2 regions of the Pseudonocardia kongjuensis genome follow, and region 2 is predicted to be linked to the other one. Evidence: riboswitches for the same ligand, from Rfam matches in the RefSeq annotation. Region 2 holds a riboswitch; the other holds the start of a gene.
The links. A riboswitch is a leader RNA that binds a small molecule or an ion and turns the genes downstream of it on or off. The one in region 2 is predicted to bind glycine.
Positions count from the first base shown of each region.

Region 1: it holds a riboswitch for glycine, as region 2 does, so the genes downstream of both, gcvT (glycine cleavage system aminomethyltransferase GcvT) here and gcvP (aminomethyl-transferring glycine dehydrogenase) in region 2, are expected to answer to the same signal.

Region 1 covers NZ_BAAAJK010000007.1:219,923-225,598, forward strand. Annotated here, with positions in the region: gene ABD160_RS11305 (L-serine ammonia-lyase) at 1-914, opposite strand, end outside; gene ABD160_RS11310 (serine hydroxymethyltransferase) at 925-2,196, opposite strand; gene gcvH (glycine cleavage system protein GcvH) at 2,193-2,579, opposite strand; gene gcvT (glycine cleavage system aminomethyltransferase GcvT) at 2,591-3,745, opposite strand; glycine riboswitch at 3,791-3,889, opposite strand; gene ABD160_RS11325 (ArsR/SmtB family transcription factor) at 4,073-4,465, shown strand; gene ABD160_RS11330 (substrate-binding protein) at 4,511-5,676, shown strand, end outside.
Region 2 covers NZ_BAAAJK010000001.1:359,331-365,006, reverse strand. Annotated here, with positions in the region: gene clsA (cardiolipin synthase ClsA) at 1-508, shown strand, start outside; gene gcvH (glycine cleavage system protein GcvH) at 518-910, shown strand; gene garA (glycogen accumulation regulator GarA) at 1,131-1,583, shown strand; gene ABD160_RS01705 (bifunctional nuclease family protein) at 1,841-2,317, shown strand; gene ABD160_RS01700 (MerR family transcriptional regulator) at 2,529-3,134, shown strand; gene ABD160_RS01695 (YiaA/YiaB family inner membrane protein) at 3,144-3,443, opposite strand; glycine riboswitch at 3,525-3,621, shown strand; gene gcvP (aminomethyl-transferring glycine dehydrogenase) at 3,783-5,676, shown strand, end outside.

The sequences.
Region 1 (5,676 bases), on a different contig from region 2:
AGCACCGCCGGGACGATGCCGGCGGCGCCGTTGGTCGGGGCGGTGACGATCCGGCCGCCGGAGGCGTTCTCCTCGTTGACCGCCATCGCGAACAGGCTGACCCAGTCCATCACGTGCAGCGGATCGGACTCCCGGCCCGCGGCGAGCAGCCACCGGTGCAGGCCGGGTGCGCGGCGGCGGACCCGCAGGCCACCGGGCAGCACGCCGTCGCGCTCGCACCCGTTGCGCACGCAGTCCTGCATGACCGCCCAGATCCGCAGCAGACCGTCGTCGATCGCGGTGTCGTCGCGGTGCACCCGCTCGTTGCCGCGCATCACACCGCTGACCGGCAGACCGGTCCGGGCGCAGGTGGCGAGCAGGTCCGCACCGCTGTGGAACGGGAACGGGAACGGGGACGGGGACGGCACCGGGCCGGCACCGTCGGCGGACCCGTCCGGCGGTCCGGCCGGGCCGCGCACGAACCCGCCGCCGACCGAGTAGAAGGTGCGGACCCGCAGCTCCCCGCCGTCGGCGTCCCAGGCCCGGAACTCCATCCCGTTGGGGTGCTCGGGCAACGTCCGGCGGCGGTGCAGCACGACGTCGTCGGCCGCCGAGAAGGCGATCTCGTGGCGGCCGCCGAGCCGGAGCCGCCCGGCCGCGCCGATCCCGGCGACGACGTCCGGCGCGCGGGCGGTGTCGACGGTCTCGGGGCGCTCCCCGAGCAGCCCCAGCAGCACGGCCGGGCCGCTGCCGTGCCCGTGCCCGGTCGCGCCCAGCGACCCGAACAGCTCCGCCCGGACCCGCCCGACGCGGGGCAGCAGGCCGTCCTCGGCGAGGCCGGTGACGAACCGTGCCGCGGCCCGCATCGGGCCGACGGTGTGCGAGCTGGACGGGCCGATCCCGATCGAGAACAGGTCGAAGACGCTGACCGGCACGGGCATCGGGTCAGCGCCCCGGGTAGAGCGGGCGGCGCGCGACCAGGGCCGCGACGCGCTCGCGCAGGGCGGTCGCCCGCGCGGCGTCGAAGCCCGGGGCGAGCGCGCCGGCGACGATGTCGGCGACCTCGCGGAAGTCGTCGGCGTCGAACCCGCGGGTGGCCAGCGCCGGGGTGCCGATCCGCAGCCCGGAGGTGATCATCGGCGGGCGCGGGTCGAACGGCACCGCGTTGCGGTTGACCGTGATCCCGACGTCGTGCAGCCGGTCCTCGGCGGCCCGGCCGTCCAGCTCGGAGTTCACCAGGTCGACCAGCACCAGGTGCACGTCGGTGCCGCCGGTGAGCACCCGGATGCCGGCGTCCGCGCAGTCCGCGGCGACCAGCCGCTCGGCGAGCAGCCGGGCGCCCTGCACGGTGCGCCGCTGGCGCTCGGCGAACTCCTCGGTCCCGGCGATCCGCAGCGCGACCGCCTTGGCGGCGATCACGTGCTCCAGCGGGCCGCCCTGCTGGCCGGGGAACACCGCGGACGCCAGCTTCTTCGCGTGCTCGGCGCGGGCCAGGATCAGCCCGCCGCGCGGGCCGCCGAGCGTCTTGTGCGTGGTGCTGGTGACGACGTCGGCGTAGGGCACCGGGCTCGGGTGCTCACCGGCGGCGACCAGCCCGGCGAAGTGCGCCATGTCCACCATCAGCAGCGCGCCGACCTCGTCGGCGATCCGCCGGAACCCGGCGAAGTCCAGCTCGCGCGGGTACGCCGACCAGCCGGCGATGATCAGCTTCGGCTGCTCGGCGCGGGCGACCCGCTCGACCTCGGCCATGTCGACGAGCCCGGTCGCGGCGTCCACGTGGTAGGCCGAGACCCGGTAGAGCCGTCCGGAGAAGTTGAGCTTCATGCCGTGCGTGAGGTGCCCGCCGTGCGCCAGGTCGAGGCCGAGGATGCCGTCGCCGGGCTGCAGCAGCGCCGCCATCGCGGCCGCGTTGGCCTGCGCGCCGGAGTGCGGCTGCACGTTGGCGTACTCGGCGCCGAACAGCTCGCGGGCCCGGTCGATCGCCAGCTGCTCGACGACGTCGACGTGCTCGCAGCCGCCGTAGTAGCGGCGGCCGGGATAGCCCTCGGCGTACTTGTTGGTGAGCACCGAGCCCTGCGCCTCCAGCACCGCGACCGGGGCGAAGTTCTCCGAGGCGATCATCTCCAGGGTGTCGCGCTGCCGGGCCAGCTCGGCGTCGACGGCCTTCGCGACCTCGGGATCGGCGTCGGCCAGCGACGCACCGAAGGTGCTGTTCACGCGCCACCCTCCCCGGTCAGCGAGCGGTACTCGGCGGCGGTCAGCAGCTCCGGGACGCCGTCGTCGCCGGGCTCGACCCGGAACAGCCAGCCGCGGCCGTAGGGGTCCTCGCCCGCGGTCTCCGGCGCGTCGTCGAGGGCGTCGTTGACCACGGTCACGGTCCCGCCGAGCGGGGCGAACAGGTCGCTCACCGACTTGGTGGACTCGATCTCGCCGCAGGCCTCGCCCGCGGTGACGGTGTCGCCCGCGGCCGGCAGCTGGACGAACACGACGTCGCCGAGCGCCTCGGCGGCGTGTGCGGTGATGCCGACGGTGGCGGTGCCACCCTCGACCCGTACCCACTCGTGCTGCTCGGTGTAGCGCAGGTCGTCAGGGACGGACATGTCGGATCCTCTCACTCGGGACGGGTGTAGAAGGGCAGGCCGACCACCTCGACCGGCTCGGGCCGGCCGCGGACGTCGACGACGAGCGCGGTGCCGGGCCCGGACACGGCCCGGTCGACGAACGCCATCGCGATCGGATGGCCCAGGGTCGGGGACAGCACGCCGCTGGTCACCTCGCCGACCGTGGCCCCGGCGCCGTCGAGCACCGGATGGCCGGCCCGCGGTGCGCGCCGGCCGCTGCCGCGCAGCCCGGCGGGCACCCGGGCCTGCGGGGTGTCCCGCTCGCGGGCGAGCGCGGCGCGGCCGACGAAGTCGGCCTCCTTGCCGAACTTCACGACCCGGCCCAGGCCGGACGCGAACGGCGAGAGCCCGGGGCCGAGCTCGTGTCCGTGCAGCGGCATCCCGGCCTCCAGCCGGAGCGTGTCGCGGCAGGCGAGTCCGCAGGGCACCAGCCCGTGCCCGGTCCCGGCCGCGGTGAGCCGCTCCCAGACGGCGGCCGCGCCCGCCGTGCCGACGTAGACCTCGAAGCCGTCCTCGCCGGTGTAGCCGGTGCGGGCCAGCAGCACCTGGTGCCCGGCGAGGGTGGCCGGGCGGGCCGCGTAGTAGCGCAGGTCGCCGACCGGCGCACCGGTCGCGGTCTCGACGATCGCGGCGGACGCCGGGCCCTGCACGGCGACCAGCGCGGTGTCCGCGGAGCGGTCGGTGATCCGCACGCCGTCGCCGGCGCAGCGCTCGCCCAGCTCGGCGGCCACCAGCAGCCGGTTCGACGCGTTCGCGACGACCAGGTAGTGCTCCGCGGCGAGCCGGTAGACGACCAGGTCGTCGAGCACGCCGCCGTCCGGCGCGCAGAGCATCGTGTAGCGGGCCCGGCCGGGCGCCAGCGCGCCGAGGTCGCCGACCAGCGCGCCGTCCAGCGCCGCGGCGGCGGCCGGGCCCTCGACGTGGATCTCGCCCATGTGCGAGAGATCGAACAGGCCGGCCGCGCGGCGCACCGCGTGGTGCTCGGCGAGGTCACCGCCGTAGCGGACCGGCATCGTCCAGCCGGCGAAGCCGGTGAAGGTCGCGCCGAGCGCGACGTGCGTGTCGTGCAGCACCGAACGCAGCAGCTCGCGCTCGCTCGGCCCGGTCCGGGTCTCGGTGTCGGTCTGGGTCTCGGTCTGGGTCATCGTGGTGCTCACCCCGGGGCAGACGCGTGGGCGGTGCCGCCCACACGGTCCCCCTCTGTCCCGAGCCTGAGAGATTCACCGGTGCACGACCGGCTTTCACCATCGGCGAGGCGTGTCCGACGCCTGCTTTCCAGAGTGGCCTGGCCCGTGCGGTGTGGGGTACCTGAGAGTTTGGCGGGGTGCTTGCTCCTCCGGTGCCTGTCCGGTCGTGCGACAGGTCTCTTCCGCGCGGGCTCGTACGGCCCGGTCTTCAGTTGTCCGCAGGACGATACCGATTCCCGCGCCGGAGGGAAGGGGTCCGGACCGCTTCCGGCTAGACTCCGTACCATGTCAACGGATCCTGACGCGTCTGACGCGTTCGGCGTGGGCGGCCGGGACGCCGGTCTCGCCTTCGACGCGCTCGCCGATCCGGTCCGCCGCCGGATCCTGGCGGTGCTCTCCGAGAGCGACGAGTGCAGCGCGGGCGAGCTGGCGGACCGGATCACCACGGTCGGCCGGACCGCGGTCTCCACCCACCTGCGGGTGCTGCGGATCGCCGGCCTGGTCAGCGAGCGCCGGTCCGGCAGGTTCCGCTACTACGCGATCGAGCCCGGCGGTGCCGCGGCCGACGTGATCGCGCTGCTGCGCAACCTGTTCCAGTCGTCGCTGGGCGAGGCCCGGTCCGCCGCCGAGAGCGCGGCCGGGCACCGGGAGCCGGCCCGCCGGGAGGCGGCCGGATGACCCGGCGCGCCGACGGATCCCGCTGACGGCCACCCACCCACCGGCATGGGGACGATCGCGGTCACGGTGGAGGAGTTCGCCGCCGTCGCACCCGAGGTGGTCTTCGACCGGTTCGGCCGCGACGGCGGGGGCTGGCTGTTCGGCGCGTCCTGCGACCGGGTCGCGCTCGGCGAGCCGATCACCCTGCTGACGCCGATCGGCGACGGCCCGCCGGTCGACGTCCTGGGCCGGATCAGCGACCTGCGCAGGCCGCACGGCATCACGATCACCCACGACCAGCCGTGGCGCGGCCGGATCCGGCTGCGCTTCACCGCGGCCCCCGGCGGGACCCGGATCCGGCTCGACGCGCACATCGACGAGCAGGGCCTGGAGTGGCTGATGCGCCGGCGCGGGCACCCGGTGCGCGACCGGGCCGCCACCGGCCCCCGGATCGGCGCCCTCACCAGCCGGTCCGGTTCCGGGAGCGTGTTCGCCTCGGCCGTCGCGAACGCCGCCGTGCTCGCCGTCGACGAGGTCAACGCCGCGGGCGGGATCGGCGGGCGGCCGGTCGAGCTGCTGCACGCCGACGACGCGACCGATCCCGGCACCGGCGCGCTGGAGGCGCTGCGGCTGGCCCGCGCGGGCTGCCGGACGATCTTCCTGACCACGACGTCGGCCACCTACCAGGCGGTGTCCTCGGCGCTGACCGGCCACGACGTGCTGGTCGTGCACACCAACATGAACGAGGGCGGCGGCGAGTCGCGGCTGCGGATCCGGCTCGGCGAGCGGCCGTGGACCCAGATCGCGCTGGCGGCGGGCCCGGTGATGCGGTCGGCGGGCGGGCGGCGCTGGTTCCTGGCCGGCAACGACTACGTCTGGCCGCGGACGGTGAACCGGATCGCCCGGGAGGTGCTGCCCGGCAACGGCGCGGTGCTGGTCGGCGAGGGGTACGCCCCGCTCGGCGCCCGCGACTTCGGCCCGCTGATCGAGCGGATCGCCGCGTCCGGTGCGGACATCGTGCTGGACACCTTCGTCGGCGCGGACGCCGCCGCGTTCGAGCGCCAGTGCCATGCGATGGGCCTGCGCGAGCGCACCGTCAGCCTGGGCCCGGCGATGGACGAGGCCACCCTGGAGCGGATCGGGTTCGAGGCGTCCGAGGGCATCCACGGGGTGTCCGGCTACTTCCAGCACCTGCAGACCGAGCGCAACGGGACGCTGCTGCAGCGCTACCG
Region 2 (5,676 bases):
CGACGGCTGGGCCGTCGCGGTGCTGGCGATCGGCGGCTTCACCGACTGGCTGGACGGGAAGCTGGCCCGGGTGCTGGACCAGTACAGCCGGTTCGGGGCGATGCTCGATCCGGCCGTCGACCGGCTCTACATCCTGGCCGCGCTGGTCGGCCTGGCGATCCGCGACATCGTGCCCTGGTGGGCGGTGGGTGCGCTGCTCGCCAGGGACGTCGTGCTGGCCGTGTGCGTGTTCGTGCTGCGCCGCCGGGGGTACGGCCCGTTCGAGGTCGTCTACCTCGGCAAGGCCGCGACCTTCGTGCTGCTCTACGCCTTCCCGCTGCTCCTTCTCGGGGACGGGCCGTCCGCCGCGGAGACCGCCGTCCGGGTGATCGCGCACGCGTTCGCGATCTGGGGCGTGGCCCTCTACATGTGGTCCGGCCTGCTCTACCTGGTGCAGTTCGGGCTGGCGATGCGGCGCCCGTTCCCGCCCCCGGCGCCCCGGTTCGGTCACCCGGATGGCGGGGGCTAGGCTCGTCGCGTGAGTTCGGAGATTCCCTCGGACCTGACCTACACCGAGGCCCACGAGTGGGTGCGCGACACCGGGAACGGGGTGGTCCGGATCGGCATCACCGACCACGCCCAGTCGCAGCTGGGGGATGTGGTGTTCGTCCAGCTGCCGACCGTCGGCGACGTGCTGTCCGCGGGCGACACGATGGGCGAGGTCGAGTCGACCAAGTCGGTGTCGGACATCTACGCACCGGTGGCGGGCGAGGTGGTCGCCGTCAACGAGGCGCTGGACGCCGGTCCGGAGCTGATCAACTCGGCTCCGTACGGGGACGGCTGGATCGTCGACGTGCGGATCGCGGACGGCGCCACGCCGGCCGGCCCGCTCGACGCCGACGCCTACCGTCAGCTCGCCGACGGTTCCTGACCACCCCCGGCGACCGCCCGTCGCACGGGTCGCCCGGACGCCGCGGCCTGGCGTATCGCGGCGACACCGGGGCGGGTAGGTTCGGTCCCCCTGACACGTCGACATCGCAGCCGGTCGAGGCGACATCCGCCTCAGCGCAGCACCGCACCAGTGCGGCCGGCCCGCCTGCATCACCCGGACCGTGTCCGGGACCCCCGCTTCCGGAGGAGGAGACCCCGAGGTGACCACGAACGACCCGCGCGACGTGCCGCCGGAGCGCGCACCGGAGACCACATCGGTCTTCCGGGCGGACTTCCTCGCCGACGTGGAGCAGCCGAGCGCCGAGCCCGCCGTCTCCGGCGTCGACGGGCTACCCGCCGGGTCGGCCCTGCTGGTGGTCCGGCGCGGCCCGAACGCCGGTTCGCGCTTCCTGCTCGACGTGCCGACCACCAGTGCGGGCCGGCACCCCGACAGCGACATCTTCCTGGACGACGTCACCGTCTCCCGCCGGCACGCCGAGTTCCGCCGGGACGCCGGCGAGTTCGTCGTGGTGGACGTCGGCAGCCTGAACGGCACCTACGTGAACCGCGAGCCGGTCGACACGGCCGTGCTCGCCAACGGTGACGAGGTCCAGATCGGCAAGTTCCGCCTGGTCTTCCTGACCGGTCCTCGCGAGGGCGACCCCCGGGGCTGATCCACCGGCGGCGGTTCAGCCGACACGCCGTGCGGAGGCGGGCGTGTGACGATCGTCGAAAGGACGCTGTCACACCCCGTCCGGAGGCGCGCATCGGGGGCCCCGCCCGTGTAGCGTCGGAACGTGTCGGTGGCGGGGGTACGAGCGACCACAGCTCCCAGGGCACGGACCAGGGCGAGCAAGGCGATCAGGGCGGCCGGGGTGGCGGGTCCACCCCGGGCGGCCGACAGGCCCGACAGGGCCGGGGAGGCGGGCTGATGAGCGAGATGCGCGTCGTGGGCGTCCGGGTCGAACTCCCGGCGAACCAGCCGATCCTGTTGCTGCGGGAGACCAACGGTGATCGCTACCTCCCGATCTGGATCGGATCGGTCGAGGCGACGGCCATCGCCCTCGAGCAGCAGGGGGTCAAGCCGGCACGGCCGTTGACCCACGATCTGCTCAAGGACGTCATCGGGGCACTGGGCCGGCGGCTGGAACAGGTCCGGGTGACCGACCTGCAGGAGGGCACCTTCTACGCCGAGCTGATCTTCGACGGCGGCGTGACGGTGTCCGCCCGGCCGAGCGACTCGATCGCGCTGGCGCTGCGGACCGGTGTCCCGGTGCACGCCGACGAGAGCGTGCTGGCCGAGGCCGGGCTCGTCATCCCCGACGAGCAGGAGGACGAGGTCGAGAAGTTCCGCGAGTTCCTCGACTCGGTGTCACCGGAGGACTTCCGCGGCGCCCAGCCCGGCTGACACCCGAACGGGTGTTCCGGACCATTCGGCGACACCGGGTGCCGCTCGGCGTGACCGGGCCGCCCGTGCTCCGTCACCTGGCGTTGTGCGGTACGGCCGTGTCGGCGAGCCGCGTTGACCACTCCGGCCGCCGGGCCTACCGTCATCAGCGTTGATGACATCCGTGCAACTCGCCTTCACCGAGAGTGATGGGACGGCGAGGACGGTCACGGTGCGGCCGACCGAGGGAGACCACGCGGTGCAGACGCCACCACCCGAGGGGCCGGGGCAGGCAGAGCTGTTCCCGGACCCGCTCGTCGGTGAGGGGCTGGACGGGGTGTCCGATCGCCTCGTCGGCTTCCGCGGCCCGACCGCGTGCCAGGTCGTCGGCATCACCTACCGGCAGCTCGACTACTGGGCCCGGACCGGGCTCGTCGTGCCGTCGATCCGCGGTGCCGCCGGATCCGGCAGCCAGCGGCTGTACTCGTTCAAGGACGTACTGGTCCTCAAGATCGTGAAGCGGCTGCTCGACGCCGGGGTCTCGCTGCAGAACATCCGGATCGCGGTCGAGCACCTGCGCCGGCGCGGGATAAGGGATCTCGCCGGGATCACTCTGTTCTCCGACGGGACCACCGTCTACGAGTGCACCTCCCCGGAGGAGGTCGTCGACCTGCTGCAGGGCGGCCAGGGAGTGTTCGGGATCGCCGTCTCGGGCGCGATGCGCGAGATCAGCGGTGTGATCAAGGACTTCCCGGTGGAACGCGCCGACGGCGGCACCGTCGACGAGTCCCCGGAGGACGAGCTGGCCCGGCGCCGGTCCCGGCGCGCGATCTCCTGAGCGGCCGGCTCACGCGACCGAGCGGAATGGGTCGTGCTCGGCGATCAGCTTCTCCAGCCGCGCCTGGTCGACCCGGTTGACGACGGTCAGGCTCTCCTGCTTGTCGCGGACGCACTTGGCGAGGGTGAACGCCGAGGTGATGGCGTACAGCACGGCGATGGCCAGGAACGCCTTCACCCAGCCGTCGACGGGCAGGTAGAAGGTCCCGACGACGACCGCGGCCAGCGAGACGCCGAAGGACAGGACCGCCTGCAGGTGGAAGGCGGCGGTGGTGGCGGGGACGGTGTTCGGAGCGCTGCTGTTCGACATGTGAGCAGCCTGGCGGGACGGTTCCGGCCCCGGTGCCGTGGAAATACTGACCGGACCGGTTATCCTCGGCCCGGTAGTCGTTGACACCGAGCGGGAGAGACCCGGTGCAGTACAGCCGGGCGCCGAAGGAGCAAATCCCTTCCCGGAACCTCTCAGGCACCAGGACCGCACGGCAGAGACGCCTCTGGAAAGCGACGGGCCACCACGGGGGGCCCGTCCGCCGACGGGGAAAGCCCGAAGCCTCGGGTGAATCTCTCAGGCGCCCGGATCGCGGGTACGGACAGAGGGGGAGGGGCGAGACAGCCCTGCCCCGCCCGAGCCGTCACCTTCGGAGGCGCCGTGAGCCCGACCCCGCAGCAGCACCGTCCCACCCTCGCCGAGCTCGAGCGTGGACTGCCGTTCGCCGACCGGCACGTCGGGCCCCGGCCCGGCGAGCTCGCCCGGATGCTCGACGCGCTGGGCGTCGACTCGCTCGAGGCGCTGGCCGACCGGGCGCTGCCCGCCGCCATCCGCGATCCCGAGCCGGTCGGCGGTTCGCTGCCGGAGCCGGTCGGTGAGGCCGAGATGCTCGCCGAGCTGCGGGCGCTGGCCGACCGCAACACGGTGAACGTCCCGATGATCGGGCTCGGCTACCACGGCACCCGGACGCCGTCGGCGATCCGGCGCAACGTGCTGGAGAACCCGGCCTGGTACACCGCGTACACGCCGTACCAGCCGGAGATCAGCCAGGGCAGGCTGGAGGCGCTGCTGGCGTTCCAGACGATGGTGTCGGACCTGACCGGGCTGCCGGTCGCCGGTGCGTCGCTGCTGGACGAGGCGACCGCCGCCGCCGAGGCGATGACGCTGCTGCGCCGGGCCGGGCGCGCGAAGTCGGCCCGGTTCGTGGTCGACGCCGACACGCTGCCGCAGACCCTGGACGTGCTCCGCACCCGGGCCGAGCCGCTCGGCATCGAGCTGGAGGTCGCCGACCTGTCCGGCGGCACCCTGCCGGACGGCGAGATGTTCGGCGTGCTGCTCAGCTACCCGGGCGCGTCCGGGCGGGTGGCCGACCCGTCGGCGCTGATCGAGCAGGCGCACGAGCGGGGCGCGCTGGTCGCGGTCGCCGCGGACCTGCTGGCGCTGACCCTGCTCACCCCGCCCGGCGAGCTGGGCGCGGACGCGGCGATCGGCTCCACCCAGCGGTTCGGTGTCCCGCTCGGCTTCGGCGGCCCGCACGCCGCCTACCTGTCGGTCGGGCAGCGGCACGCCCGCCAGCTCCCCGGCCGGCTGGTCGGGGTCTCCCGGGACGCGGACGGCAACTACGCGCTGCGGCTCGCCCTGCAGACCCGGGAGCAGCACATCCGCCGGGAGAAGGCGACCTCCAACATCTGCACCGCGCAGGTGCTGCTGGCCGTGATGGCGGCCTGCTACGCCGTGTACCACGGCCCGGAGGGGCTGCGCGCCATCGCCCGGCGGACCCACCGGATGGCGGCGGTGCTGGCCGCCGGGCTGCGCTCCGGCGGCGTCGAGATCGTGCACGACGCGTTCTTCGACACCGTGCTGGCCCGGGTGCCCGGCCGGGCGGACGCCGTCGTCGCCGCCGCGCACGACGCCGGGATCGCGCTGCGCCGGGTCTCCGGCGACGAGGTGGGCATCTCCACCTCGGAGATCACCACCGTGGCGCACCTGCGCGCGGTGTGGGAGGCGTTCGGGGCCGGCCCGCAGGACGCCGCGGCGCTGGACACCGGCACCGCCGACGCGCTGCCCGGCGCGCTGGCCCGGACCAGCGACTACCTGACCCACCCGACGTTCCACGAGCACCGGTCGGAGACCGCGCTGATGCGCTGGCTGCGCCGGCTCGCCGACGCCGACCTGGCGCTGGACCGCACGATGATCCCGCTCGGCTCGTGCACGATGAAGCTCAACGCCGCCGCCGAGATGGAGGCGGTGACCTGGCCGCAGTTCAGCGACCTGCACCCGTTCGCCCCGGAGTCCGACACCGCCGGTTCCCGGGAGCTGATCACCCAGCTGGAGACCTGGCTGGCCGACCTGACCGGCTACGCCGCGGTCTCGCTGCAGCCGAACGCGGGCAGCCAGGGCGAGTTCGCCGGGCTGCTGGCGATCGCGGCCTACCACCGCAGCCGCGGCGAGGCCGAGCGCGACGTCTGCCTGATCCCGGCGTCCGCGCACGGCACCAACGCCGCGTCGGCGATCATGGCCGGGATGCGGGTGGTGGTCGTCGGCACCGACGCCC